Regions from separate parts of the Mesorhizobium sp. NZP2077 genome, predicted to be linked through region 2. Evidence: predicted binding sites of a transcription regulator. Region 2 holds the regulator's gene; each other region holds the start of a gene.

Region 1 (9,945 bases), 3.6 Mb from region 2:
GCGAGGCGCGCGCCCATTGGCTGATGGGCGCCTGCACCGTGTGGGTCGGGTTGTCATAGCGGTTCGGTTCATAGGGGCCATGGTTCTGCAGGCTGACCGCGAAGAAGAAGACCGGCTCGTCGCTGGCGTCGGCTTCGCGGATGATCTCGTCCGTCATTGCCGCATCCGATGCCAGCGGTCCGCGCTTTTCCATGGGCGGCAGCGTCTCTTCCGACTTGAAATCATTGAAACCGAAATCGGCATAGACCGCGCCACGGTTCCAGAACCAGTTGGTGCCGGGATGGATGGCACGCGCCCTATAGCCCTCGCTCTTGAGGAAGGTCGCAATCGAAGGTGTCGGCGTGCGCACATATTGCTGGTAGGGGATGCTGCCGGCCGGCAGGAAAGCGTTGGAAAAGCCGGTCAGCGCCTCGAATTCAATATTGGCGGTCATGCCGCCGAATTCAGGCGAGAACATCGAACCGGAACGCAATGCCCGCACGGTGGGAATAGGATCCGGCGTAATGGTGACACCGGGCAGCTTGGTCGGATCCCAGAAGGATTCGCTCATGACGACAATGATGTCGGGTTTTTCATCGGGTACCGAGGCGGTCATCTGCGGCCGGTCGATCGCCGCGATTGCCTTGTCCGAGTAGCCGGGCGGTGCCGAGACATGGGCCATCGGCACGTTGAGCGCGAAGGCGAGCGCAAAGCCGTTGGAGGCATAGTTTTCCTTCTGGTCCCACATGATCGGGATGATCTGCAGCCGGTCCCTGGTCCAGGAGAAGGTGGCGTAGTCCATGATCGAGACGAAGAAGGCGAGCAGCGGCACCGCCAGCGTCAGCCGGGCAAGGCGGCCCTTGCGGCTGAGTGCTGGAACCTTGCGGTGCCACAGCCGCCAGCCATAGACGAGCAGCGACAGGCCGGCGACGATGCCGACGACCATGGCGAGCGCGGTCATCGGCCGGTCGCGCACCAGGAGCGGCAGCAGCGCGAAGATCTGGCGGGAGTAGAGGAAATCCGTGGGGTAGAGTGGATCGCCGAGATAATGCGATTTCTGGTGGCCGACAAAGGCCAGCGACAGAGTCAATGGAGCGACGATCATCAGGCTCTGATGGCTGCGGCCAAGCACGGCGTCGAGGCCGATCAGCATCAGCGCGAACACGACGATGGTCGTCCAGCCCGGCTTGAGCGGCTGCAGGAAGAAGGAGACCGTGCCGGCGAGGTCGCCGCGCACGATCAATTCGATGGCAAACACCAGGATGGCCGAGATCGCCAGGCTGACCAATCCGTAACGGACGACCGGCCATCTCCGGCCCGGCAGATAGCCGGTGGACGGATCGTCTTCCAGGAACTGAGGCGCGGCTTTAGCGGCGCGTTTCGAACTCTTTGCCACTTTGACTTCCCACCCAGCGACAACCCAAGTCACTCGATTGTCATATAATTGTCACGCAAAGCTAGCGCCTGTGGCGGAAATAAGAAGAGCCAGCGAACGATTCGTGAGCGGTTTTCATCAGGTGTGATCGCCAAAAAAGCCCTTTCGGAACAGGCACTCGGCACACGGTGCAGTCCTGGGACCGCATTGAACCGGGCTTGACTTGGCAGCCTGCCTTGCGCCACAGGCAAGAAAAACGCGTGTTATAGGCAAGCAAACCAGTCTTGGAGCCCTCGCATGGCCATTGCATTCACCTTTCCGGGACAAGGCAGCCAGGCTGTCGGCATGGGCAAGGATCTCGCCGATGCCTTTCCCGAGGCACGCAGGGTCTTTCAGGAAGTCGACGACGCGCTCGGCGAAAACCTGTCGAAGCTGATCTGGGAAGGTCCTGAAGAGACCTTGACGCTGACGGCCAACGCGCAGCCGGCGCTGATGGCGGTGTCACTGGCGGCGATCAGGGCGCTGGAAGCGGGCGGCTTCTCGCTGAAGGACAAGGTCGCCTATGTCGCTGGCCATTCGCTGGGCGAATATTCGGCCCTTGCCGCCGCGGGTTTTGTTTCCGTTGCCGATGCCGCACGGCTGCTGCGCATTCGCGGCAACGCCATGCAGGCGGCGGTGCCGGCGGGCGAGGGCGCGATGGCGGCCATCATCGGGCTGGAGCAGGCGGACGTCGAAGCCGCTTGCACCGAGGCCGCGCAAGGGGCCGGCAAGGTCTGCCAGATCGCCAACGACAATGGTGGCGGCCAGCTGGTGATTTCCGGCGCCAAGGCCGCGGTCGAGTTGGCGGCGAAACTGTGCACCGAAAAGGGCGCCAAGCGGGCGCTGATGCTGCAGGTCTCGGCGCCCTTCCATTCGGCGCTGATGGCGCCGGCGGCCAATGTCATGCGCGACGCGCTCGCCGGGATAACCAAGCATGCGCCGGCGGTGCCCGTGCTGTCCAACATCACCGTGACTCCGACCGGTGATCCCGACGAGATCGCGCGGCGCCTGGTCGAGCAGATAACCGGCCGCGTGCGCTGGCGCGAAACGGTGGAATGGTTCGGCGCCAACGGCGTTGTAACGCTTTACGAGGTCGGCGCCGGCAAGGTGCTGTCGGGCCTGGCGCGGCGCATCAACCGCGACATCGCTACCGCGTCGGTCGGCACATCGACCGATGTCGAGACAGCGCTGGCCGCGCTTGCATAATCTACTGGCGATTTGACCCCTTCCGTGTGAAGGCTGTTCTCTCAGATCAGGAGACAAAACATGTTCGAACTGACCGGCCGCAAGGCGCTCGTCACCGGCGCATCGGGAGGCATCGGCGAGGCGATTGCCCGCGTGCTGCATGCGCAAGGCGCCATTGTCGGCCTGCACGGCACCCGCATCGAGAAACTGGAGACCTTGGCAGGCGAACTCGGCGACCGGGTCAAACTGTTCCCGGCCAATCTGTCGAACCGCGACGAGGTCAAGGCGCTTGGCCAGAAGGCGGAGGCCGAGCTCGAAGGCGTCGATATCCTGGTCAACAATGCCGGCATCACCAAGGACGGCCTGTTCGTGCGCATGTCGGACGCAGACTGGGACACGGTGATGGAGGTCAACCTGACCGCCGTTTTCCGGCTGACCCGCGAACTCACCCATCCGATGATGCGCCGCCGCCATGGCCGTATCATCAACATCACCTCGGTGGTCGGCGTGACCGGCAATCCCGGCCAGACCAATTACTGCGCCTCCAAGGCCGGCATGATCGGGTTCTCCAAATCGCTGGCGCAGGAGATCGCCACCCGCAACATCACCGTCAACTGCGTTGCCCCGGGCTTCATCGAATCGGCGATGACCGACAAGCTTAACGACAAGCAGAAAGAGGCGATCATGGCGGCGATTCCGACGCGCCGCATGGGCACGAGTGTTGAAGTGGCGTCCGCTGTCGCCTACCTCGCCTCCAACGAAGCCGCCTACGTCACCGGCCAGACCATCCATGTCAACGGCGGCATGGCGATGATTTGACGGATACAGCAGGGCTGTGAAAAGAGACCATTTCGCCTTGGACCTCAGCCATTTTTCGTGTAATGCGGCCCGCAACCCGGCGGTTCGGGCAAAAACCGGTCCGTGGCCGTGGCGTTTCCGGCAGGACCATCTTTCAGCTTGATTAGCGGCATTCTGCCCGCTAACGAAGACAGACAAACAAAAGACGAGGATGCCCCAAATGAGTGACACCGCAGAGCGCGTCAAGAAGATCGTCATCGAGCACCTTGGCGTCGATGCCGACAAAGTGACGGAGCAGGCGAGCTTCATCGATGATCTGGGCGCTGACAGCCTCGACACGGTCGAACTCGTCATGGCGTTCGAAGAAGAATTCGGCGTCGAAATTCCCGACGACGCAGCCGAGACCATCCTGACGGTCGGCGATGCGGTGAAGTACATCGACAAGGCTTCGGCCTGACGCTTTCCGCAGTCATCACCGGGGAGGACCTGCGATGAGGCGTGTCGTCGTCACGGGCCTAGGGTTGTTGTCGCCGTTCGGCATGGGCTTCGAGCACAGCTGGAAGGAACTTCTGACCGGCCGCAGCGCCGCCAAACGCATCACCGAGTTCGAGGTGGAGGATCTTGCTTGCAAGATCGCCCACGTCGTTCCGCGTGGTGACGGCAGCAATGCCACCTTCAATCCCGAGGCCGTTCTAGAGCCGAAGGAATTGCGCAAGATCGGCGATTTCATCCTTTACGGGATTGCAGCCGCCGATGAGGCGCTGAAGGATTCCGGCTGGGAACCCAAGACCCACGAAGAGCAATGCGCCACCGGCGTGCTCATCGGTTCGGGCATTGGCGGCATCGAGGGCATCGCCGAGAACGCGATGATCCTCAAGGAACGCGGCCCGCGCCGCATAAGCCCCTTCTTCATCCCGGGCCAGATCATCAATCTCGTCTCCGGCCAGGTTTCGATCCGGCACGGGCTGAAAGGCCCGAACCATGCCGTCGTCACGGCCTGTTCGACCGGCGCGCACGCCATTGGCGATGCGGCCCGGCTGATCATGTGGGGCGATGCCGACGTCATGGTCGCCGGTGGCGCCGAGGCGCCGGTGACGCGGCTGTCTATCGCCGGCTTCGCCGCTTGTCGGGCGCTGTCGACCGATCGCAATGACACGCCGCAGACGGCGTCGCGGCCCTATGACCGTGACCGCGACGGCTTCGTCATGGGCGAGGGCGCCGGTGTCGTGGTGCTTGAGGAACTGGAGCACGCCAAGGCGCGCGGTGCGAAGATTTATGCCGAGGTGACCGGCTACGGTCTCACCGGCGATGCCTACCATATCACGGCTCCGGCTGAAGACGGTGACGGGGCTTTCCGCTGCATGACGGCTGCGTTGAACCGGGCCAAGCTTACGCCCGCCGATGTCGACTACATCAATGCGCACGGCACCTCGACCATGGCCGACACGATCGAACTCGGCGCCGTCGAGCGGCTGGTCGGCAATGCGGCGTCGAAGATTTCGATGTCGTCGACCAAGTCGTCGATCGGCCATCTCTTGGGCGCGGCGGGTGCCGCCGAAGCCATCTTTTCGATCCTCGCCATCCGGGACAATGTCGCGCCGGCGACCATCAACCTCGACAACCCGGAGCGCGAAACCGCGATCGACCTGGTGCCGAACAAGCCGCGGGCTCGCCAGATTGACGTGGCGCTGTCCAACTCCTTCGGTTTCGGCGGCACCAACGCTTCGCTTGTGTTCCAGCGCTATAATGGCTGATCGTCCGGCTGCCGGGCGATGCTTCGGTCTGCCGTCAATTTTGCCATATTCGCCCCTACTCTGCCGCAGGGGATTCGTTGGGCGATCAAACGGTAGGGCAAAATGAACACAAATCCGTCGGGCAACGGAGAATTCGGGCAGCGGCCGGCGAACACCGGGCCGATCGTGCCGAAGACAGCCAGCGAGGCCTTGCGGCCGGAAGCCGGAACGCCGCCGCCGAAGCGCTCGCGCGCTTCGCGCAGCCAGGTCGTCGTGTTCATGAACTTCGTCATTTCCTTGGTGATGCTGATGGTTCTGGCAGCGGGCGCGGCGCTTTACTTCGGCAAGCAGGAATTCACCGAAGCCGGTCCCTCGGCCAATGGCGACACCTTCCTGGTCAAGCCGAACACTGGTGTCGCGGACATCGCCGACCAGCTTGAGCGCCGCGGCTTGATCAGCGACGCCCGCGTCTTCCGCCTTGGCGTGCGTGCCTTCGGCAATGATTCCGCGCTCAAGGCCGGCGAATACGAGATCAAGCCCCGGGCATCCATGCGCGACATCATGGAGCTTCTTAAGAGCGGCAAGTCGGTGATGTACTCGCTGACCATTCCGGAAGGGCTGACGGTTGAGCAGGCGCTGCAGCGTATCGCCGGCGAGCCCGCCTTGAGCGGCGACATGCCGCCGACAACGCCCCCCGAGGGCAGCCTTGCCACCGACACGCTGCGCTTCACGCGCGGTGCGACGCGCCAGCAGATGATCGACAAGCTGGTGGCCGATCAGAAGAAGCTGGTCGACGAGGTCTGGCAGCGTCGCGCGCCGGACCTGCCGCTCGCCAATGTCGAGGACTTCGTCACCCTGGCCTCGATCGTCGAGAAGGAAACCGGCAGGGGTGACGAGCGTTCGCGCGTTGCCGCCGTCTTCCTCAACCGGTTGGCCAAGGGCATGCGCCTGCAATCCGATCCGACCATCATCTATGGTCTGTTCGGTGGCAAGGGGAAGCCAGCGGACCGCCCGATCTACCAGTCGGACATTCAGAAGCAGACGCCCTACAACACCTATGTGATCAGCGGCCTGCCGCCGACGCCCATCGCCAATCCGGGCCGCGCAGCGCTTGAGGCCGTGGCCAATCCATCGAAGACCGACGATCTCTATTTCGTTGCCGACGGCACGGGCGGTCACGTCTTTGCCGCGACGCTGGACGAGCACAATGAGAACGTCGCCCGTTATCGTGCATTGCAGAAGAAGCAGGCCGATGACGCGGCCAAGGCTGCCGCTGCCTCTGATACCAACGGCAATGCCGACAAGCCTGCTGACGACAAGCCCGCTACAGACAAGCCTGCCGATGGCAGCGACGGCACCGGTGGCGACAATGGCGATGCCGGCGGCGATGCGGGTGACGCCCAGTAAGACGAAGAAAGGCGTTGCCCGGAAGGCGACAGCCTGACATTTGAAAGAACGCCAGGCGTCCGATTGCGACGCACCCGCGGCGTGGTTGTTTTCAAGCAGCACTTGCCCCGTCCGGAAAACTGGCTTTGGGGTGATGCGCCAGGGGGGTGCAGGCGACATGAATTTGCAGAGCATGACCGGATTTGCGCGTGCCGTCGCCGAGCGTGACGGCACCTCGATCGCCTGGGAGGTCAAGTCCGTCAACGGCAAGAGCGTCGAGGTGCGGCTGCGGCTGCCGCAGGGTTTCGAGCGGCTGGAGCCGACGGTCAGGCAAACGCTGCAGAAGCGTTTCGCCCGCGGCAATTTCCAGGCGACGCTGACCATCGGCCGCGCCGCCGGCGCGCAGGCGCAACCCGTCGTCAACGACGTCTTTCTAAAGGACCTTGCCGGGCTGGCGAAGCGGCTGCAGGAACAATTCGGCGTTGCCCCCGCGACGGCTGACGGGTTGCTGTCGCTGCGTGGCGTGCTCGACATTCCCGAGACCGTGGAAACCGAAGAGGCGCGCACCGCGCTCGACATCGCCATCATGGCTGCGCTCGACGTGGCACTGAAAGGGCTGGAACAGGCACGGCAGGGCGAGGGTGCGGCACTCGCTTTGCTGCTATCCGGCCACATCGACGCCATCGAGGCGCTGACTTTGCGCGCCGAGGCGGATCCGTCTCGCGAGACCACGGCGATCCGTGAACGCATCGCCGAGCAGGTCAAGCTGCTGATGGATGCGTCCGCCAATCTGGATGCGAGCCGGCTGCACATGGAGGCGGCGTTCCTCGCCACCAAGGCTGATATCCGCGAAGAGATCGACCGGCTGAAAACGCATGTCGCATCCGGCCGGACCCTGCTCGAGAGCGGCGGCGCCGTCGGCCGCAAGCTTGATTTTCTGGCACAGGAATTTAACCGCGAATCGAATACGCTGTGCTCAAAGTCGAACGCCGCAGCAGTCACCGCGATCGGGCTGGAGCTGAAGGCCGTGGTCGACCAGTTTCGTGAACAGGTCCAGAATCTGGAGTAGCCGATGGCCGCCAAGGAACCGATGGTTCCCAGGGATTTGGGATCCCGCATCCGCCGCCGGGGGCTGATGCTCGTGCTGTCGTCGCCATCCGGCGCCGGCAAGTCGACGATCGCGCGCAACCTCCTGGAAAGCGATTCCAGCCTCGAACTGTCGGTCTCGGTCACCACCAGGCCGCGCCGTGGCTCGGAGATCGAAGGTGTTCACTACCATTTCCGCACCATGCGCGACTTCGAACGGCTGCGCGATTCCGACGCGCTGCTCGAGTGGGCCGAAGTGCACGGCAATTGCTATGCGACACCGCGCGAACCCGCCGAACTGGCGCTGGCGCAAGGCCGCGACATGCTGTTCGACATCGATTGGCAAGGTGCGCAGCAACTGAAGGAGAAGATGCGCGCCGACATCGTCTCGATCTTCATCCTGCCGCCGTCGATGAAGGAATTGAAGGCACGGCTGAAGCGCCGGGCCGAGGACCAGGAAGCGGTGATCGAGACACGGCTGAAGAACGCTCGCAACGAGATCGAGCACTGGAAGGAATATGATTTCGTCATCGTCAATGACGATCTCGACCGTGCCTTCGCCGAGGTGCGCGGCATCGTCGTAGCCGAACGATTGCGGCGGGACCGCCGGCCCGGGCTTTTTGATTTCGTCTCGGGATTGCTGGACGAGAAGACGGTGTGAGGTCTTTTTTGCTTCTTCCCGAGAACGGGGAGAAGCGAGCTACACCGCATTGGTCAGTCGCACGAATTCCTCGACGCTGAGCGTTTCGGCGCGGCGGGTCGGATCGATGCCCGCGCGCTCGAGCAAGGCTTCGCCGCCGAGGCTTTTCACACTCTGTCGCAGCATCTTTCGGCGTTGGCCGAAGGCGGCTTCGGTGACGCGGCCGAGTTTCTTCACGTCAGTGGCCAGGGGTGTCGTGCGCGGCTCCAGATGCACCACCGAAGAGGTGACCTTGGGCGGTGGTGTGAAGGCCTGGGGTGGCACGTCGAAGGCGATCCTGGCCCGCGTGCGCCAGCCGGCCAGCACGCCAAGCCTGCCATAGGCATCGCTGCCGGGCGCAGCGACGATGCGCTGGGCCACCTCACGCTGGAACATCAGCGTCATCGACAGGTAGAAGGGCGGCCAGTCCACGACCGTCAGCCACCGGACGAGCAGTTCCGTGCCGATGTTGTACGGCAGGTTGGCCACGATCCGCACCGGATCACTGTCTCCGGCAGCCGCGGAGGCGAGGGCGGCGAAGTCGGCCTTCAGCGCGTCGCCGGAAATCACCTCCAGCCGGCCGGGATAGTGAGCGGAGACTTCGGCAAGGGCAGCCAGGCAGCGTTCATCGCGCTCGATGGCGACGACCCGGCGGGCGCCGTTGGAAAGCAGCGCCCTTGTCAGCCCTCCGGGTCCCGGGCCGACCTCGATCACTGCGGTGTTTGTGAGGTCGCCAGCAGCGCGTGCGATCTTGCCGGTCAAATTGAGGTCGAGCAGGAAATTCTGGCCAAGCGCCTTTTTTGCCTGAAGCCCATGGCGCTCGATGACGTCGCGCAGCGGCGGCAGACCGTCGATGCTCATGTGTTCGGACCCAAAACGATAGCGCTCATGCGGCCACCGCCTTTGCGTCGGTGTCGGCGAGCTTTCTGGCGAGCTTCAGCGCCGCGATCAGGCTGTCGGGCCGCGCAATGCCCTTGCCGGCGATGTCGAAGGCAGTGCCGTGGTCTGGCGAGGTGCGGATGAAGGGCAGGCCGAGCGTGACATTGACCGCCTCGTCGAAGGCCAGCGTCTTGGCCGGGATCAATGCCTGGTCGTGATACATGCACAGTACCACGTCGTAGCCTGCCCGCGCCCGGGCGTGGAACAGCGTATCGGCCGGCAGCGGGCCGAAAGCATCGATACCTTCGGCGCGCAGGATGTCGACTGCCGGGCGCACGATGCGCTCGTCCTCCAGGCCCATGGAACCGCCTTCGCCGGCATGTGGATTGAGGCCGGCAATGGCAAGCCTCGGCCTGGCAATGCCGAAGCGGCTGGCGAGGTCGGCCGCGGTGATGCGCGCGGTCGCGATGATCAGTTCGCTGGTCAAGGTCTTCGGCACCTCGGCCAAAGCGATGTGGATGGTGACGGGAACCGTGCGCAGGTCAGGCCCTGCGAGCATCATCACCGGCATTGCGTCGACACCGGTGTGCCGGGCCGCCAGGTGTGCCAGATATTCGGTGTGACCGGGAAAGCGGAACCCGGCGTCGTAGAGCGGCTTCTTGGCGATCGGGCAGGTGACGACGGCGGCGGCGTCGCCGGCAAGGCAGGCGGCTACAGCGCGGTCGATGGCCTCGACGGTGCCGGCCGCATTGGTCGGATCCGGCCGGCCAGGACTGTCGACGAATTGGGCAGCCAGCGGGACGATC
Region 2 (9,945 bases):
GCTTGACCAGTTCGCCGACCTGCGCCGTTTCCTGCGGACCAAGGGCTGCCGTCGGCTCGTCCATGATCAGGATGCGGGCGTTGAACAGGATCGCACGTGCGATCGCCACCGATTGCCGCTGGCCGCCAGACAGCTTGATCACCGCCTCCTTGAAGCGCTGGAAGCGCGGATTGAGCCGGCCCATCACCTTGCGCGCCTCGGCCTCCATCGCAACGTCGTCGAGCGTGCCCCATCCGGTCATCAGCTCGCGGCCGAGGAACAGATTGGCGGCAGCATCGACATTGTCGGCCAAAGCGAGCGTCTGGTAGATGGTCTCGATGCCGTATTTCTTGGCATCGCGCGGATTGGCGATCGAAGCCTCCTCGCCATTGACGAAGATCTGGCCGGCATCGCGCTTGTAGGCGCCCGACAGGATTTTGATCAGGGTCGACTTGCCAGCGCCATTATGGCCGAGCAGCGCCACGACCTCGCCGGGGAAAAGATCGATCGAGGCGTCGTCGACGGCCCGGATGCCGCCAAAGGCGATCGAGATGTTGCGCATGTCGATCAGCGGCGTGCCAGAGGGTGCAGTTGCGGGAGCGATTTTGTCAGCCATGATTTTTCTCCCCCTAAACCCGCTTGCGATAGACGGTGTCGAGCCACACGGCGATGACCAGCACGGCACCAACGACGATGCTCTGCAGCGGCGAGTCGATGCCGAGCAGCACCATGCCCGACTGCAATGATTGCATCAGAAGCGCGCCCAGCATGGCGCCCATCACCGTGCCGGCGCCGCCGGCGAGCGAGGTGCCGCCGATGACAGCGGCGGCGATGACCAGAAGCTCGTCCAGCGTGCCCAGCGCATTGGTCGATGCGTTGAGGCGGGCCGACGAGATCGCCGCGCTGATCGCGGCCAGCACGCCCATGATCATGAACACCTTCATGGTCACCCAGCGCGTGTTGATGCCGGCAAGTTCGGCCGCCTCCGGATTGCCGCCGATGGCAAAGACATAGCGGCCGAAACGCGTGCGCTTGGTGATGAAGGTCATGATAATGCCCACGGCCACCGCCATCAGCACCGGTATGGCAACGCCATGCGCGATGAACAGCCCGCCTTCGGGAATGGTAATGCCGTTCTGCTGAGCGTACTGGCGCACGATGCCGATCGGCCATGGATAGGAATTGGCGATCCAGACGGCGCCAAGGATAGCGGCGCAAGCAACCACGCCAAGCAAGGTCTCGGCCCAAACGGGGCGCAGCGGAAAGCTGAACCGCTTGCGTTGCGACCTGCCGTTGAGCAGCATGAAAGCGACCGCCACGCAGGCGACGACACCGACGATCCAACTGGCGGTAGCGCCGATCGAGCCGCGCGGTCCGCCACCCATCAGCTGGAAGGCTGTGTCGAGCGGCGCGACCGTGCGCCCGCTGGTGATCAGCCATGCCATGCCGCGCCAGACCAGCAGGCCGCCCAGCGTCACGATGAAGGCCGGAACCTCCATATAGGCGATGATGAAGCCCTGGAATGCGCCGATCAGGAGACCAAGCACCACACCGGCCGCCAGCGCGATGATCCAAAGCCACGGATTTCCAAGCTGGAAACCGATTACGCGAATGAGGAATTCGGCCTGCGCCACGCCCATGATCATGCCGATCACGCCTTCGACGGATCCGACCGAGAGGTCGATGTTGCGCATGACGATAACCAGCACCATGCCGGTCGCCATGATCGCGACCGACGAGGTCTGCACCGACAGGTTCCACAGATTGCGCGGTGTCAGGAAAATCCCGCCCGACAGGATATGGATGCCGACCCAGATGACCAGCAGTGCGCCGACCATGCCGAGCATGCGCGTGTCGAGTTCGGTAGCGTTGAGAAACCGTCCAACGGCGCTGAGTTCGGATGCACGCGCCTTATCCGCCGCAGTGCTGCCGACCGGTTGATTAGAGGTCGTGTCGGTCATGCTATCCTCCCACCGGTTTACCGTCTGGCGCGGATGCCGGAACATGGATGCTATTTGCTTTCCGCAGTCATTTGAAGCGGGAAGCCGCTTGAGAAACGCCGCGGCTTTTGGGCCGCGGCGTTGATATCAAACGGTATTGCGCCGTTTAGTTGCAGGCGGCGACGCTGCCGGCGGCGACGCCCGCGCAGACTTCGTCCTTCTTGATCCAGCCGGCGTCGATGACGACGTTGAGATTGTCCTTGGTGATGGCGACCGGGGTCAGGAACAGCGACTTGACGGTGTTGCCGCCGGGCGTCGTGAAGTCCTTGACGCCGGCGATGTCGGTCATCTTCTTGCCGTCAGCCAGTTGCGAGGCGATCTCGGCTGCGTTCTTGCCGAGCTCGCGCGCGTCCTTCCAAACCGACACGGTCTGGGTACCGAGCGCGATGCGGTTCAGCGCCGCATGATCGCCGTCCTGACCCGACACCGGCACGGTGCCGGCCAAGCCCTGCGCCGTCAGCGCCGCGACGACGCCGCCAGCGGTGCCGTCATTGGCCGCAACCACGGCGTCGACCTTGTTGTCGTTGGCGGTCAGGAACTGCTCCATGTTCTTCTGGGCGTTGGCGGGCAGCCAGCCGTCCGTATAGGCCTCGCCGACATTCTTGATCTTGCCGCTGTCGATGGCCGCCTTGAGCACTTCCATCGAGCCCGAGAACAGGAAGTCGGCATTCGGATCGGCACCCGAGCCCTTGATGAAGACATAGTTGCCTTCCGGCTTGGCCTTGAACACCGCGGCCGCCTGCAAGCGGCCGACTTCCTTGTTGTCGAAGGTCAGGTAGAAGACGTCCTTGTTCTCGATCAGGCGGTCATAGCCGACGACCGGAATGCCTTCGTCCAACGCCTTCTGCACGGCCGGACCGATGGCCGAGGCGTCCTGCGCGAGGATGATCAGCGAATTGGCGCCCTGCGAGATCAGGCTTTCGACATCGGTAAGCTGCTTGCCGGGATTGGACTGCGCATCGGCGGAGATGTACTTGTCGCCGGCGGCCTCGATCGCCTTCTTCATGGCGGCTTCGTCGGTCTTCCAGCGCTCTTCCTGGAAGTTGGACCACGAAACGCCGATGACCTTGTCCTTCGCCTGCGCGACCGACGCAAGCGTCAGCGACATGGCGACACCCGCCAGGATGGCGGCTGTGAATCTCTTCATGATATTCCTCCCTGCGCCGCGTATGGCGCGACCAAACTGGCCCTAAAGGCCGGCACAAAGGCTCTATTTTTTCGAGCCTCGAAAAAACACTGGTCCAACACCGGAACGCTGTCAACAACGATTCTGATCGATTTTGATGCCCTTGTGAATTTTTTTCGAGCCTCGGAATAAATAAATGACAGGACGGGCCGCTTCTGCCAGTATTTACCCGTGTCGTCGGCAGGGTTCGAGGGGCCGGAGGAACCGCGGCGACCGGGAGGATATGGGAAAGATGTCGGTCGGAATCCGCCACGACGATCTGCGCCGGCGCAACCGCGCGATGGTGATTGCGGCCGTGCGCCGGGCCGGTCGACCCTCGCGCACCGAGATTGCCGCGACCACCGGCCTCAGCCACTCGACCATATCGGCTATCTCTTCCGACCTGATCGGCGAAGGCATCCTGGCCGAAGGCAAGCCGAGCGAGGCCGGCGCGCTCAAACGCGGCCGGCCGCAGGTCGGCCTCGGCCTCAACCCGGAGGCCGCGGCTGTCATGACCGTGGTGCTGTCGCTGAATTTCCTCTCCGTCGCCGTCATCGACTATGCCGGCCAGGTGGTATCGGAGGAACAGCGCCGGTTGGACACACTGACCATGTCGCGCGAAGCGCTGATCGGCGAATGCGTCGCCATCGTGCGGCGGCGCCTCGAGGATCCCGATATCGACGTGCGCAGCGTCGCCCGCATCGCGCTGGCGATCCAGGGCATCACCGACACCGAGGCCCGGGCGATGCTCTGGTCGCCGATCACGCCGCAGACCAACATCGCCTTCGCCGACATACTCGAGGCCGAGTTCGGCATCCCCGCCACCATGGAAAACGACTGCAACATGATGGCGGTGGCGCTGCGCTGGCGCGATCCCGAGCGCTACCGCGACGACTTCATCGCCATCCTTCTGTCGCACGGCATCGGCATGGGCCTGGTGCTGAAGGGCGAGTTGTTCACCGGCACCCATTCCTCAGGCGGCGAGTTCGGCCACATGATCCATCGGCCCGGCGGCGCGCTCTGCCGCTGCGGACGCCGCGGCTGCGTCGAGGCCTATGCCGGCAACTACGCCATCTGGCGCAACGCCAGGCAGCTCAGTGAGGACACCGAGCCGGTGGCCGACGTCAGCGACGCGCAGATGCGGGCGCTCGCCGCCACGGCACGCGAACGCGACGGGCCCGAGCGCGAAGCCTATCGCAAGGCGGGCGAGGCACTGGGCTACGGCCTCGGCAGCCTGTTCGCGCTGATCGATCCAGCACCCGTCGCCATGGTCGGCGTCAGCGCCGCCGCCTTCGACCTGATCGAGCCCGCATTGCGCGAGGCCATCGCCCAGACCGCCGGCGGCCAGCACTCGAAATCGATTTCCTTCGACACCGAACCGAACGAACTTCCCCTCATCCGCGAAGGCTGCGCCATGCGCGCGCTGACCTTCGTCGACCAAGAGATCTTCGCACCGGGTGTGCAGGCGAAATCAGGCCTTGCCGTAAAGAAAAACGTAGCCTGAATCAGGTCACGCTCAATCCTCGCGGATCGCGTAGCCCGCCCCACGGATGGTGCGGATAACATCGGGCATGCGGCCATTGTTGACCGCCTTCCGCAGCCGGCCGACATGCACGTCCACCGTGCGCTCGTCGATGTAGATCGTCTCGCCCCAGACATTGTCGAGCAGCTGGCTGCGCGAGAACACGCGGCCGGGATGACGCATCATGAATTCGAGCAGGCGGAATTCGGTCGGCCCGAGCCGGATCTCGCTCTTCTTGCGATAGACCCGGTGCGATTCACGATCGAGCACGATGTCGCCGACCTTGAGCACGCTGGACAGAACTTCCGGCTTGGCGCGGCGCAGCAGCGCCTTGACGCGAGCCATGAATTCCGGCGTCGAGAACGGCTTGACCAGATAGTCGTCGGCGCCGGTCGAGAGCCCGCGCACGCGGTCGCTTTCTTCGCCCCGCGCGGTCAGCATGATGATCGGCAACCGCTCGGTCTCGGGCCGCATCCGCAGCCGCCGACAGAGTTCGATGCCGGACACCGCCGGCACCATCCAGTCGAGCACGAGAAGGTCGGGCACGTTCTCCTGCAGGCGGATCTCAGCCTCGTCGCCGCGCGGCACCACCTCCACCTGGTAGCCTTCGGATTCAAGATTGTAACGGAGCAGCACCCCCAGCGGCTCCTCATCCTCCACCACCATAATGCGTGGCGCGATCATCGATTGGTTACCTCTTGCGTCAGGCCGCGGGCGCCGACATCGCCGTCTCATCCTGTTTTGGACGGTTGGCGGGCAACTGCGTGCCGGTCAGGACATAGTAGGCGTTTTCGGCGATGTTGGTCACGTGGTCGCCGATGCGTTCGAGATTCTTGGCGCAGAACAACAGATGCGTGCACGCCGTGATGTTGCGCGGGTCCTCCATCATATAGGTCAACAGTTCGCGGAAGACGGAGGTGTATTTGACGTCGATGCGTTCGTCGTCATTCCTGAGCTTGGCAAGTGCGGCGGCATCGCCGGCCGCGTACTCCTCGATCACGCCCTGCACCTGGATCAGCACCAGCTGCGCCATGGCGTCGATGGAATGCGACAGGTCGCGCGGCGTAGTGGCGAGGCCGACGGTGCCGACGCGCTTGGCGATGTTCTTGGCAAGGTCGCCGATGCGCTCGAGATCGCCGGCCATGCGGATCGAGCCGACGACATGGCGCAGATCGTCGGCCATCGGCTGGCGCTTGGCGATCAGCGTGATGGCGCGGTCGTCGAGTTCGCGCTGGCGCGCGTCCATGATGGCGTCGTCGGAGACCACACGCTGTGCCAGCGCGTTGTCGGAATTCAGCAGCGCCTTGGTGGCCCCGCCGACCATCGAGCCGGCGAGATCGCCCATGTCGCTGATCAGCTTGCTGATCTGTCCGAGATCCTCGTCGAAGGCTGCGACTGTGTGTTCGGCCATGATCCTGGTCCTCGTATGCGTGCGATCAGCCGAAGCGGCCGGTGATGTAATCTTGCGTGCGCTTCTCGCGAGGCGACGTGAAGATCTTCTCGGTTTTGTCGAACTCGACCAGTTCTCCCAGATACATGAAGGCGGTCTGCTTCGAGACGCGCGCCGCCTGCTGCATGTTGTGGGTGACGATGACGATCGTGTAGTCGGCCTGCAGCTCGTCGATCAGCTCCTCGATCTTGGCGGTCGACAGCGGGTCAAGCGCCGAGGCCGGCTCGTCGAGCAGGATGACTTCCGGCTTCACCGCCACGGTGCGGGCGATGCACAGCCGCTGCTGCTGGCCGCCTGACAGGCTGAGGCCGCTGGCATTGAGCTTGTCCTTGACCTCGTTCCATAGGGCTGCGCGCTTCAGCGCCTGCTCGACGCGGCCGTCCATCTCGGCCTTGCTGATCTTCTCATAGAGCCTGACGCCGAAAGCGATGTTCTCATAGATCGACATCGGGAACGGCGTCGGCTTCTGGAACACCATGCCGATCTTGGTGCGCAGCAGGTTGAGATCCTGCGAGCGGTCGAGGACGTTCTGGCCGTCGAGCAGGACCTGGCCCTCGGCGGTCTGCTTTGGATAGAGCTCATAGATGCGGTTGAAGACGCGCAGCAGCGTCGACTTTCCGCAACCCGACGGCCCGATGAAAGCGGTGACGCTGCGCTCGGGCAGCGACAGCGTGATATCCTTCAGCGCCTTCGACTGGCCGTAGTAGAAGTTGAGGTTCTTGACCTCGATCTTTACCTTGGCGGCTGCCTCGGCGGCGATCGTCATGTCTGGAGACAACATCTGGCTCATTTGTCCTCTCTGCGTCCGGTCAGGCTGCGCGCAACGATGCTGAGCGCGAGAACCGTCAATGTGATGATGAGTGCGCCAGTCCAGGCCAGCTGCTGCCATTCCTCGTAAGGGCTGAGAGCAAACTGGAAGATGGTCACAGGCAGGCTGGCCATTGGCGCGTTGAGATTGCTCGACCAGAACTGGTTGTTCAGCGCCGTGAAAAGAAGGGGTGCCGTCTCGCCGGAGATGCGGGCGATGGCCAGCAATATGCCGGTGACGATACCGGACATTGCGGCGCGGTAGGCGACCGACTTGATGACCACCCAGCGCGGCGCGCCGATCGCGGTGCCGGCTTCGCGCAAGGCGTTGGGCACCAGGTTGAGCATGTCCTCGGTGGTGCGCACGACGACGGGGATGACCAGGATGGCAAGCGCGACGGCGCCGGCGATCGCCGAGAAATGCCCCATCGGCCGCACCATCAGCTCATAGACGAACAGGCCGATGATGATCGACGGCGCCGACAGAAGGATGTCGTTGATGAAGCGCACCACGGTGGTGAGCTTCGAGAATCGGCCATATTCGGCCATGTAGGTGCCGGCCAGCACGCCGATCGGTGTGCCGACGATGATGCCGATGATGGTCATCACGATGCTGCCGTAGATGGCGTTGAGCAGACCGCCGGCATCGCCGGGCGGTGGCGTCATCTCCGTGAAGACCGAAAGATTGACACCGGAAAGGCCCTTGTAGAGCAGTGCGCCGAGGATCAGCGCCAGCCAGGCAAGGCCGATGCCGGCGGCGACGACGCACAGCGTCATCATCACGCCATTCTTGCGCTTGCGGCTCTGGTGAAGCGACGTGGCTGTCGACATCGGTCAAGCTCCCGTGCGGGCGTCGATGCGCATCAGCATGTAGCGTGCGATGGCAAGGATCAGGAAAGTGATGACGAACAGGATCAGGCCGAGCGCCACCAGTGAAGAGGTGTAGAGATCGCCGACCGCTTCGGTGAATTCGTTGGCGATGGTGGCCGAGATCGTCGTTGCCGGCGCGAACAGCGAGGTCGAGATGCGGTGCGCGTTGCCGATGACGAAGGTCACCGCCATGGTTTCGCCGAGCGCACGGCCGAGGCCGAGCATGACGCCGCCCATGATGCCGATGCGGGTGTAGGGAATGACGACGCGGCGGGTCACTTCCCAGGTGGTGCAACCAATGCCGTAGGCCGATTCCTTAAGCACCGGAGGCACCGTGTCGAAGACGTCCTTGGTGATCGAGGTGATGAAGGGCAGCACCATGATGGCAAGGATCATCGACGAGGTCAGCAGGCCGATGCCATAGGGCGGGCCGGCAAACAGGCTGTTGAGGCCCGGAATGCCATGGAACACGCTGATGATGAAGGGCTGCACGGTCGTCTGCAGGAACGGTGCCAGGACGAACAGGCCCCAGATGCCGTAGATGATCGAAGGGATGCCGGCCAGCAATTCCACCGCCATGCCGATCGGGCGCCGCAGCGGACGCGGGCAAAGCTCGGTGAGGAAGATGGCGATGCCGATGCCGAGCGGCACGGCGATCAGGATGGCGATGGCCGAGGTGATGATGGTGCCGTAGATCGGCGCCAGGGCACCGAATTTCTCCGTCACCGGGTTCCAGCTTTCGCTGGTCAGGAAGGAAAAGCCGAAGGTCGAGAGGGCTTGCCAGGAGCCGGCAAACAGCGAGATCGCAACGCCGCCGAGCAGGACCAGCACCAGGATCGCGGCAGCGCGGGTCATTCCATGGAAGATCGCGTCGGTCAGCGCGAAGCGTCGGACGATGGCGTCGCGCGAACCTCTAACGGCTGGCAAGGCTTCCTGGACAGCGCTCATGTCAAGCTCGGCTCTTTTGAATTGAAAGGGAAAGGAGCGCCGCGGGCGCGGCGCTCCTTCAAGGGATGTTACTCGCCGACGTAGACGGGCTTGCCGTCGGCCTGGATGTCGGTCTTCCACGAAGCCTTTATCAGGTCGACGACGCTGTCGGGGATCGAGACATAGTCGAGCGCCTTGGCGGTTTCCTTGCCGTCCTTGTAGGCCCAGGCAAAGAACTTCAGGGCTTCGCCGGTGGCGGCGGCATCATCCGGAGCCTTGTGGATCAGGACCCAGGTGGAAGCCGCGATCGGCCAGGTGGCGTCGCCGGGCTCGTTGGTGATGATGACGTTGAAGTTCTTGGCAGTCTTGAAGTCGGCATTCGAAGCGGCCGCGCCGAAGGATTCGAGCGACGGCTCGACGACCTTGCCGGCTGCATTCAGCATCTTGGAATAGGACAGGTTGTTCTGCTTGGCATAGGCGTATTCGACGTAGCCGATGCCGCCGTCCGTCTGCTTGACGGTGTTGGCAACGCCTTCGCTGCCCTTGGCGCCGACGCCCGTGGGCCATTCGACGGCGGTGTCCGAACCGACCTTGTCCTTCCAGTCGGGCGAGAGCTTCACCAGATAGTTGGTGAAGTTGAAGGTGGTGCCCGAGCCGTCCGAACGATGCACGACGGCGATCGCGGTCGACGGCAGGGTGAGGGTGGGGTTCAGCGCCTTGATCGCGGCGTCATCCCAGGTGGTGATGGCGCCGAGATAGATCTGGGCAATCGTCTTGCCGTCGAGGACGAGCTCGCCCGGCTTGACGCCGGTCAGGTTGACGATCGGCACGATGCCGCCCATCACCATCGGGAACTGCACGAGGCCGTTCTTTTCCAGATCGGCATCGGACATCGGCTTGTCGGTGGCGCCAAAAGTCACGGTCTTGGCGATGACCTGCTTGATGCCGCCGCCCGAACCGATCGACTGGTAGTTGAGGCCGATGCCGGTGTCCTTCTTGTAGGTGTCGGCCCACTTGGCGAACACTGGATAGATGAAGGTCGAACCGGCGCCGGAAAGGTCAGCTGCCATGGCTGCGGAAAGGGTGAAGGTAGACGCTGTAGCCATTGCGATCGCAACGGCCGCCGAGCGGATGAAATGTCTCATGTGGCCTGCTCCTGTTCGGAAGATGGTCTCTCGGCGCCATTCCTAACCAGCGCCCGCTGAGGCCAATAGCCCTCGATTAT
Region 3 (9,945 bases), 330 kb from region 2:
CAGGCCCTGCCAGGCCGCCGCCCTGTCGTCGGCAAGGCGTTGAATCTGATAAGCAAAAGTGATGTGGAAGGTGTAACTGTCGTGGTCTGGATGCCGGTAGCCGAACGGCACCTCCAGGGCATCGCGCCATTCCCGCATGATGCGCACGTCCTCGTCGGTGGCGCCGGCAACGGTGAGCCCCGTCGGCACGACTTCAACGACCTTGATGTTGAACGGGCCGAAGCCCTCGAAACCCTTCAGCCGTTCCAGATAGAGCCGAGTCATGGCGTCGATGCTGGTGTCGAGCGGCACGTCCTGCGGCCAGTAGGGCAAGCGGCGGCGATGTTCGATGATACCCTGGAATAGCGTCATATGCAGGCTGGAAACGGGCGTGAAGGCGAGCCGGTCGGCGTCAGGCATCGCCAGCATCTTCTCGCGCACCGCAAGCACCACGGCCTCGGACGGCGAACCGCTGACGAGATGGCTGACGACGGTGTTGCCGGGCTCGGTCAGGAAATTGCCTGACGTGTCGTAGCGCGTGCCAAGATGCACCGGTGGGGTCGGATTGGAGCCGGCGAAGAATCCGGCGAGCGAGGGTTTGATAGTGTCGAGCATAGAGCCTCCTGGGAAAGATGGCGTCCTGTCCGAGTCATGTGTCAGGGATATGAACAGGCTCTCCCATGACGATGATGAGAGGAACTATCCCTCGTATTTCTCCAGGAAAGCCTCCGCCGAAAGCTCGCGAAAATCGTCTAGCGATGCGCGCAGCCTGGCGTGGTCCCAGTCCCACCAGGCAAGCGCCTGGTAACGTTCGGCGGTGCGGCGATCGAAGCGTTCGCGGATCGGTTTTGCCGGCACGCCGGCGACGATGGTGTAGGGCGCGACATCCTTGGAGACCACGGCGCCGGCGCCGACAGCCGCGCCATCGCCGACGGTGACGCCGGGCAGCACGGTCGAGCCATGGCCAAGCCAGGTGTCGTGGCCGATGGTGACGCGCTTGGCGCGCCGCTCAGCGAAAAATTCGCTCTCGTGCTCGGCGTCGTCCCAATAGTCTGAAGCGCGGTAGGTGAAGTGGTGCAGCGTCGGCCGCCAGGTCGGGTGATTGGTGGCGTTGAGGCGTACGCTTGCCGCGATGTTGGCGAACTTGCCGATCGTCGCGCACCAGACGGCGCAGTCCTGCATCATGTAGGAATAGTCGCCGAGTTCGCTTTCCGAAACCCGGCTGCGGTCGGCGATTTCGGTCCATCGGCCGAGTGTAGAATTGTGTACCTCCGCCGTCGGATGAACCAGCGGCATCTCCGACAGTTTCCTGGTCATGCGGCGAGTTTTCCCGGGGCAAAGGCGGTGACGTCGATGATGCGGTCGGCAACCGCCTCGCGCACATCATGGTCGTGGAAGATGCCAAGCAATGCGACGCCGGCCGCTTTCTTGGCGGCGATGAGTTCTATCACCACATCGCGGTTCTTGGCATCGAGCGAGGCGGTCGGCTCGTCAAGCAGCAGGATCGGGTGATCGGTGATGAAGCCGCGCGCGATGTTGACGCGCTGCTGCTCGCCGCCGGAGAAGGTCGCCGGCGGCAGCGCCCAGAGTTTTTCCGGCAAGTTGAGCCGGGCCAGCAGGGCGCGCGCCTTGTCGCGGGCAATATCGCGGTCCTCGCCGCGCTCGACCAGCGGCTCGGCGACGACGTCGAGCGCCGAGACGCGTGGCACGGTGCGCAGGAACTGGCTGACATAGCCGATCGTTTGCCGGCGTACGGCAAGCACGGTGCGCGGGCTGGCGTGGGCGAGATCGATCAGTCCGTCCCCGTGCATGACGATGATCTGGCCCTCGTCGACGGCGTAGTTGCCGTAAAGCATCTTCAGGATCGAACTCTTGCCGGCGCCGGATGGGCCGCCGAGCACGGTGCATTCGCCAGCCTTGATCGAGAAGGAGACACCGGAAACGACCGGCAGTTTGATGCCGTCGCGCAGATGCATCGTGAAGCTCTTGGCGACGTCGGAGACAACGAGGGGCGTCGGCATGATTACACCTGCAAGATCGAGGAAACGAGAAGCTGCGTGTAGGGCGCGCGCGGGTCGTCGAGCACGCGGTCGGTGAGGCCGCTTTCGACAACGCGGCCGTCCTTCATCACCATCATGCGTTGCGACAGAAGGCGTGCCACCGCGAGGTCGTGGGTGACGACGATGGCCGCGAGGCCAAGATCGGTGACCAGCCCGCGCAGGAGATCAAGCAGGCGCGCCTGCACGGAGACGTCGAGGCCGCCGGTCGGCTCATCCATGAACACCAGGCGTGGGCCGGTGACGAGGTTGCGGGCGATCTGCAGGCGCTGGCGCATGCCGCCGGAGAAGGCGCGCGGCTCGTCGTCGATGCGGTCCTCGTCGATCTCGACGCGCGACAGCCAGTCGACGGCGGTGGCGCGGATCTTGCCATAGTGGCGGTCGCCCACCGCCATCAGCCGTTCACCGACATTGGCGCCTGCCGAAACCGTCATGCGCAGGCCGTCGGCGGGGTTCTGATGGACAAAACCCCAGTCGGTGCGCATCAGGAAGCGGCGCTCGGCCTCGCTCATCCGGTAGAGTTCGCGGAACTGGCCGTCGCGCATGCGGTAGCTGGCGGTGCCGGAGGAGGGTATGAGCCGCGTCGACAGGCAGTTGAGCAGCGTCGTCTTGCCGGAACCGGATTCACCGACCACAGCCAGGACCTCGCCCGGCCACAGGTCGAACGAGACATTGTCGCAGCCGACGCGCGAGCCATAGAACTTGGAGAGCGCCGAGACGCGCAGCAACGGTTCGTCGGTCATTGTGCCGGCTCCATGTTTTCTGAGGCAGCTTCGGGGGCAAGGTGGCCGCGATGGCCATCGGCCCGCCGCTTCTCGCAGTGGTCGGTGTCGGAGCAGACGAACATGTGGCCGCCATGGTCGTCGAGGATCACCTCGTCGAGATAGACATTCTCGGCGGCGCACAGCGCGCAGGGCTGGTCGAAGGTCTGCACCTCGAACGGATGATCCTCGAAGTCGAGGCTGACGACCTCGGTGAACGGTGGCACCGCATAGATGCGCTTTTCGCGGCCGGCGCCGAACAGCTGCAGGGCCGGCGAGCGGTGCATCTTCGGGTTGTCGAATTTCGGCGTCGGCGAGGGGTCCATCACATAGCGGCCTTCGACCTTGACCGGATAGGCATAGGTGGTGGCGATGCGGCCGTGCTTGGCGATGTCCTCATAGAGCTTCACATGCATGAGGCCGTATTCCTCCAGCGCATGCATCTTGCGCGTTTCGGTCTCGCGCGGCTCGAGGAAGCGCAGCGGCTCCGGAATGGGCACCTGATAGACCAGCACTTGGCCGGCGGTGAGCGGATGTTCGGGAATGCGGTGGCGGGTCTGGATGATGGTGGCGCTGGCGGTGTCGGTGGTCACAGCGACATTGGCGACCTTCTTGAAGAAGGCGCGGATCGAGACCGCATTGGTGGTGTCGTCGGCGCCCTGGTCGATCACCTTCAGCACGTCATCGGGGCCGATGATCGAGGCGGTGACCTGGACGCCGCCGGTGCCCCAACCATAAGGCATCGGCATCTCGCGCGAGGCGAACGGCACCTGATAGCCGGGAATGGCGATGCCCTTCAGGATCGCCCGGCGGATCATCCTTTTGGTCTGCTCGTCGAGATAGGCGAAGTTGTAGGTGGCGATGTCGGTCATGGCGATCACATCCACATTGTGCTATTGAATTGGCGTCCAAGACGCGGAAACAGGTGCGAATTCAGATGGACTCGACCGGATGGATGCATCTCGGAATCCTGCTGCTGGTGTTTGCCGGCGCAGTGGCTTTTTTCCTTCGGCGTATGATCCTGCCCGAGCCAAGAGACGGCTCGCAAGGTGAGTCCGCGGGCGGCGGCGGCAATGGTGGCTACCCCGGGTATGATGGCTATGGCGGTCATTCCCACGACGGTGGTGGCCATGGAGGCAGTGGGCACTGAGTTCATTGCGCGGTGGGACGGACCTTCGATCATTCCGCGGCCTCCCGCTTTTCTTCGACCTTCGCCGGATTTTCGCGGGCTTCATATTCGGCGCGCATGCGGCGCACGAGGTCGAGCTCGGCCTGGAAGTCGACATAGTGCGGCAGCTTCAGATGCTCGACGAAGCCGGTCGCCTGGACGTTGTCGGAATGCGAGATGACGAACTCCTCGTCCTGGGCGGCGGCAACAATGTCCTCGCCGAGCTCTGAGGCGCGCAGCGCCCGGTCGCAGAGCGCCATGGCCATGGCCTTGCGCTCGCTCTGGCCGAAGACCAGGCCGTAGCCCCGCGTGAATTGCGGCGGCGCCTTGGCCGACCCCTTGAACTGGTTGACCATCTGGCATTCGGTGACCCGCACCGTGCCGAGCGGAGCGGCGAAAGGCAGTTCGGGAACGTCCAACTCCAGCTCGACTTCGCCGATGCGGATTTCACCGACAAAGGGATGGTTGCGGGCGTAGCCGCGCTGGGTGGAATAGCCAAGTGCCAGCAGGAAACCCTCATCGCCGCGCGACAGCGCCTGCAAGCGGATGTCGCGGGCCATCGGGAATTCCAGCGGCTCGCGGGTGATGTCGCCGGGGACATGGTCCTGCGGCATGTCGCCATCCGGTTCGATCAGGCCTTCGCGGGCAAGGATCGCCGAGACGCGTGGCATTGCTTGCGCTTCCGTCTCGCGCTGCAAGGGTTCGGCGACATCGGCGCCGGCGGCAAGCTCAGGGTCGAGCAGCCGGTGGGTGTAGTCGAAGGTCGGGCCGAGCAGCTGACCACCGGGCAGGTCCTTGTAGGTCGCTGAGACACGCCGCTCGACACGCATAGCGCTGGTGTCGATGGCCTTGCTGTAGCCGAAGCGCGGCAGCGTGGTGCGATAGGCGCGCACCAGGAAGATCGCCTCGATCATGTCGCCGCGCGCCTGGACGATGGCGAGTGCGGCGAGTTCCCGGTCGTAGAGCGAGCCTTCGCTCATCACCCGGTCGACGCCGAGCGCCAGCTGCTCGACGATCTGGTCGAGGCGCAGTGCCGGAACCGAACGGTCGCCGCGGCGGCGGTCGGCAAGCAGGCTGTGAGCGTTGGCGATTGCGGCTTCGCCGCCTTTTACCGCGACATACATCTTCAAGCCTCCATCGTCTTGATGCGCGTCGTGCGCGGCAGGCAGGCTATGCCGCCAGCTGTGGCGAGGATGATGTCGACGCCGCGTGGAAAGCGCTTGGTGTTCTGCTTCCACTGCTCGATGAAATGACGCGGCATCTGCGCCGGCGCGATCGTGGCGCTGGTTTCGATGCCGGGGCCTTCGAGCAGCAGCGGAGCGCCCGAAGTGAGATCACTGACCTGCAGGATCAAGGTGGTCGAGCGGTCCGGATAATCCTGCGTTCCCTGCGAAAAGCCGTCGAGCGACATCATCTCGGCCGGCGTGGCGACGAAGGCGAAATGCGCGTCGGCGGGTGTGTTGGCGAGCGGCGCGCCGGTGTGGAAACCAAGCCAGGAGCCGATCGCGGCGGAGGCGTGCAGGGCCGGGTCGAGCCAGAGTGGCGTGTCGTTGTCGCAGAGCGCCAGCGCTACGGCGCCAGCAGTTGCCGAGAGCGGCGCCGGCGGGCGGGCCAAGGCCGGCAAAGACTGCACGCTGCCCGGCCGCGCCATAGCGTCCATGACCGCGCGGAAAACGGTCTGGGCGTTGAAGACCGGATCGGTGAAGCCGCCCTCGATCGATTGCGCTGCGATATCCATCAGTCTTCTCCGCGAACCATGGTGAAGAAATCCACCTTCGTTGCCGCCGTCTCTGCCCGGCGTTTTTCCTCGGCAGTGGTGAGTGCCGACCTCAAAGGCGCGATCAGCCGGGCCTCGACCTCGGCGCGGCGGGCAGGGTCCTGCCACAGCGCGTCGGCGATGGCCGCGAGCTTGGCCTTCTGCTTGTCGCGCCCAAGCGCGTAGCAATGGCCGACCTGTCCGGACGGCAGCCGCACAGTGGCGCGGGTGACGGTCGCTTCGCCGACATTGAAGGGCGCGCCGCCGCCGCCGATGCGACCGCGCAGCGTCACCAGGCCGGTCTCGGGACCGCGCAGCAGTTCGGCCTGCGAAGGCAGGCCGGCTTCGTTCCAGAGCCGGACGATGTCGTCGCCGCTCGATTGCGCCAGCGTCGCCATGGCGGCCTTGCGTTCGGCCTGGTCGCGGGCTTCCTGTCCTCGCATCGGCAGCATTCCTCTTTGCTAAATTTGTCTATTGATATAGACAACTATACAAATTATACATATTACCTAGCGCGTGTCCATGACGGGTGGATGACAAGCGGTGGAAGCATGGGGGCAATTCATGATCGGGCGACAGGAAGCCGACAGTATCGAGCGGCGCAGCGGCGTCTCGCTGTGGCGGCAGATCGCCGACAGTATCTTGCAGGCGATCGCGACCGGCGATTTCGCCGAGAATGCCGCGCTGCCGCCGGAGGTGGCGCTTGCCGAGCGCTATGGCGTCAACCGCCACACGGTGCGCAGCGCCATATCGGCGCTTGTGCAGGAAGGGGTGCTGCGGGCCGAGCAGGGACGCGGTACCTTCGTGCTGCCACGCAGGCGGCTGTCCTATCCGATCGGCGCGCGCACACGTTTTTCGACCGGCCTGCAAGGGCAGACGTCGGAACGGCATATCGTGCTGCTCTCCTCATCGATCGAGCCGGCCAGCCAGAGAGTCGCCGAGGGGCTTGGCCTGGCCAGGGGCGCCGAGGTGATCAGGCTGGAGACCCGCGGCGAAGCCGATGGGCGGCCGGTGTCACGCGCTGCCGGCTGGTTCGAGGCCAGGCGCTTTGCCGGCATCGACAAGGCGATGGCTGAGACCGGCTCGATCACCGCGTCGCTGGCCCGTTTCGGCATAGACGACTATCTCCGCCAATCGACCGTGCTGTCGGCGCGCCACGCAGATGCGGCCGATCTCGCCGACCTAGACCTCCAACCGGGCGCCATCGTGCTGGTGACGGTCGCCGTCAACGTTACGCCGGACGGCCAGCCGATCCAGTTTTCGGAATCGCGCTTTCCGGCGGAACGGGTGGAACTGAAGCTGTCGGCGTTGTGAGCCGGCGGCGGCCGGCTACCCCACCTCGATCACGGCTTTGATCAGGCCGGATTTTTCATGTGCCCAGCGGGCGAGATCACGCGGCGTATCGGCAAGCGATGTGCGGTGCGTGACGAGCTTGGCCAGGGGCACCGCACCGTTGCGGATCGAGGCGGCGACGTGGTCGAAGTCGGCGCGCAGCGCATTGCGGCTGCCGATCAATGTCATTTCGCGTTTGTGGAATTCAGGGTCGGAAAAGACGATGTCGTCCTTGACGACGCTGACCAGCACCAGTGTGCCGCCATGGGCGACATGGGCGAAGGCCGACTGCACTGACTGGGTGTTGCCGGTGGCGTCGAAGACCACGTCGAAGCCTTCGCCTGACGTCGCTTCCCTGACTAGATCCGGGACTGGTCCACGTGACCCGTCGAGGCTCTGGAAACCGAGTTCGTTCGCGGCAAAATCGAGCCGTTCCGTGCTCATGTCGAGCAGTGTTACGTCGAGCCCGGCGATGCGGGCGAAGATGGCGGTGCCGAGCCCGATCGGGCCGGCGCCGATGACCAGCGTGCGGGCGCCGGGCTCGCCCCGTGCGCGCCGTACGGCATGCGCGCCGATGGCGAGGAATTCGACGGCGGCAGCGTCGGCCAGCGACAGGCCGTTTGCCGGATAAAGATTCTGCGCCGGCACCAGGATGCGTTCGCACATGGCGCCGTCGCGGTGGACGCCGAGCACCTCGATCCTGACGCAGCAGTTGGGCTTGCCGTGCCGACAGGCGATGCACTTGCCGCAGGAGAGATAGGGGTTGATGACGACCGGCTCACCAACGGCAAGGTCGACGCCGTCACCGGTCTCGACGATGGTTCCTGACACTTCGTGACCCATGATCCGGGGATAGGCAAGGAACGGGTGCTTGCCCTCGAAGATATGGTAGTCGGTGCCGCAGATGCCGACGTGGCTGACCGCGACCAGCGCCCAGCCGGCGGGCGGGGCGCCAGGCGCCGGGCGGTCTTCCAGGACAAGCTCGCCGGGTAAGCGGCAGACGACGGCTTTCATGCTTCAATCCAGTCTGTTCACGGCGTCGCCGGCCCGCTGTCATGCGGGCCAGTCTGATGCCAGGGATGGTCTACTTGCCGCGGCGGCGCAGCCCGTCGAAGTAGACGATGATGATGATCAGCGCGCCGGTGATGATGCGCTGCCAGAACGAGTTGACGTTGAGCAGGTTGGCGCCGTTGTTGATGGTGGCCAGGATGAAGGCGCCGAGCAGCGGGCCATGTACGGAGCCGACCGCGCCGAACAGCGACGTGCCGCCGATGACCGATGAAGCGATCGCCTGCAGCTCCCAGCCCTCGGCCTGGGTCGGGTTGCCGATGCCGATGCGGGCGGCCAAGAGCACGCCGACGAAGGCCGCGCACAGGCCGGACAGCGTGTAGGCCATGTAGATGGTGCGCGGGACATTGACACCGGATAGGCGCGACGCCTCGGCGTTGGAGCCGACCGAGAACAGATACCGGCCCCAGCGGCTGTGATGGAGGAAGATATAGGCCGGAATGCCGACCAGGATGACCATCCAGAACAGATTGGGAATGCCAATGAAGGAGTTGCGCGAGAAGGCGGTGAATGTGTCGCTGTTGATGTTGATCGAGTTGCCGTTGGTCATCAAAAGGCCGATGCCGCGCAGCGAGGTCAGCGTCGCCAGCGTGATGATGAAGGGCGGCAGGCCCATCTTGACGATGCCGAAGCCGTGAAACATGCCGATGGCGACACCGACCAGCAGTGTCACCAGAATGGCGAGCCAGATCGGGAAGCCGGCATTGATCATCATGGCGACGACGACGGTGGCGAAGCCGACCACCGCGCCGACCGACAGATCGATGCCGCCGGTAATGATGACGAAGGTCTGGCCGACCGCCATGATGGCGATCATCGAACCCTGGCGCAGAAGATTGGCGATGTTGTTGCCTGAAGCGAAGCTTGGCGTCGCCAGCGAAAGGACGATCCAGAGCAGCACCAACAGCGCCAGCAGCGTCAATCCGAACAGGACGTTGTAGTTGCGCTTCGGTTTTTCGGCGGGGATCGCCTCGATGCTCATGTCTGTCCTCCCAGTTTTTCTTGTTTCTCAGCAAGCGCCTGCGTGAGAATGTCCTCGTGACTGGCGGTGTGGAACCCATGCGTGGCCACCAGCTTGCCGCGCCGGAACACGTGCAGCGTGTCGGCCAGTTCGTAGACCTCCGGCAGATAGGACGAGATCAGGATGATGCCGGCGCCCTTCGACAGCAGCTCGCCGAACAGGCGGTAGATCTCGGCCTTGGTGCCGACATCGACGCCGACCGTCGGTTCGTCGAAGATGAACAGCTTGGCGCCATGCGCCAGCCATTTGCCGATGACGATCTTCTGCTGGTTGCCGCCGGAAAGGCTGGACGCCAGCGCGCCGCGCGTCGGCGTCTTGATCCGGAGGCCGGCGATCTGGCGGTCGGCCTCTGCCTTCTCCTTGGTGTTGGAGATCAAGAAATTGCTGGAGATGCGCTTGTAGATCGGCAGGTTGAGGTTAAGGCCGACCGGCAGATTGAGGCAGAGGCCCTGGTCGCGGCGGCTTTCCGGCGCCAGCGCCATCCCGAGCTTGATCGCGTCATGCTCGGAATTGACCTGAACCGGCTTGCCTTCCCACAGGATCTCACCTGCCGATTTGCGGTGGCGGCCATAAAGCGTAGTGACGAATTCGCTGCGGCCGGCGCCGATCAGGCCGTAAAGTCCGACGATCTCGCCGGCACGGACGGTCATCGAGACATTCTCGAACCCTTTGCCCGACAGGTTCCTGGTCTCGACGATTGTAGCGCCGGGGGCGAAATGCTCCTTGTGGTAGACCTGCTCTATCGAGCGGTTGATCATCATCTTGACCAACTCGGCGTCGTTGGTCTCGGCAATGTTCCTGGT

Evidence for each region. The regulator PhoB, encoded in region 2, activates phosphate uptake and scavenging genes when phosphate is short. The targets are predictions, from matches to a motif close to TGTCATNNANCTGTCAT.
Region 1: the regulator PhoB is predicted to act here: its motif matches at 1,414-1,430, upstream of HGP13_RS25830 (LTA synthase family protein).
Region 3: the regulator PhoB is predicted to act here: its motif matches at 6,244-6,260, upstream of phnF (phosphonate metabolism transcriptional regulator PhnF).

Annotation. Positions count from the first base shown of each region.
Region 1 is NZ_CP051293.1:5,137,893-5,147,837, reverse strand. It holds gene HGP13_RS25830 (LTA synthase family protein) at 1-1,375, opposite strand, end outside; gene fabD (ACP S-malonyltransferase) at 1,652-2,599, shown strand; gene fabG (3-oxoacyl-[acyl-carrier-protein] reductase) at 2,660-3,397, shown strand; gene HGP13_RS25815 (acyl carrier protein) at 3,597-3,833, shown strand; gene fabF (beta-ketoacyl-ACP synthase II) at 3,868-5,130, shown strand; gene HGP13_RS38055 (hypothetical protein) at 5,118-5,390, opposite strand; gene mltG (endolytic transglycosylase MltG) at 5,389-6,516, shown strand; gene HGP13_RS25800 (YicC/YloC family endoribonuclease) at 6,674-7,564, shown strand; gene gmk (guanylate kinase) at 7,586-8,242, shown strand; gene rsmA (16S rRNA (adenine(1518)-N(6)/adenine(1519)-N(6))-dimethyltransferase RsmA) at 8,282-9,121, opposite strand; gene pdxA (4-hydroxythreonine-4-phosphate dehydrogenase PdxA) at 9,147-9,945, opposite strand, start outside.
Region 2 is NZ_CP051293.1:1,412,600-1,422,544, reverse strand. It holds gene HGP13_RS06985 (ATP-binding cassette domain-containing protein) at 1-595, opposite strand, end outside; gene HGP13_RS06980 (sugar ABC transporter permease) at 609-1,940, opposite strand; gene xylF (D-xylose ABC transporter substrate-binding protein) at 2,086-3,126, opposite strand; gene HGP13_RS06970 (ROK family protein) at 3,398-4,648, shown strand; gene phoB (phosphate regulon transcriptional regulator PhoB) at 4,661-5,350, opposite strand; gene phoU (phosphate signaling complex protein PhoU) at 5,370-6,077, opposite strand; gene pstB (phosphate ABC transporter ATP-binding protein PstB) at 6,103-6,906, opposite strand; gene pstA (phosphate ABC transporter permease PstA) at 6,903-7,754, opposite strand; gene pstC (phosphate ABC transporter permease subunit PstC) at 7,758-8,741, opposite strand; gene pstS (phosphate ABC transporter substrate-binding protein PstS) at 8,810-9,865, opposite strand.
Region 3 is NZ_CP051293.1:1,746,550-1,756,494, forward strand. It holds gene HGP13_RS08640 (DUF1868 domain-containing protein) at 1-594, opposite strand, end outside; gene HGP13_RS08645 (DapH/DapD/GlmU-related protein) at 679-1,296, opposite strand; gene phnL (phosphonate C-P lyase system protein PhnL) at 1,293-2,000, opposite strand; gene phnK (phosphonate C-P lyase system protein PhnK) at 2,003-2,779, opposite strand; gene HGP13_RS08660 (alpha-D-ribose 1-methylphosphonate 5-phosphate C-P-lyase PhnJ) at 2,776-3,669, opposite strand; gene HGP13_RS08665 (hypothetical protein) at 3,675-3,980, opposite strand; gene HGP13_RS08670 (carbon-phosphorus lyase complex subunit PhnI) at 3,977-5,089, opposite strand; gene phnH (phosphonate C-P lyase system protein PhnH) at 5,092-5,703, opposite strand; gene phnG (phosphonate C-P lyase system protein PhnG) at 5,703-6,164, opposite strand; gene phnF (phosphonate metabolism transcriptional regulator PhnF) at 6,286-7,035, shown strand; gene HGP13_RS08690 (zinc-binding alcohol dehydrogenase family protein) at 7,051-8,067, opposite strand; gene HGP13_RS08695 (ABC transporter permease) at 8,138-9,103, opposite strand; gene HGP13_RS08700 (sugar ABC transporter ATP-binding protein) at 9,100-9,945, opposite strand, start outside.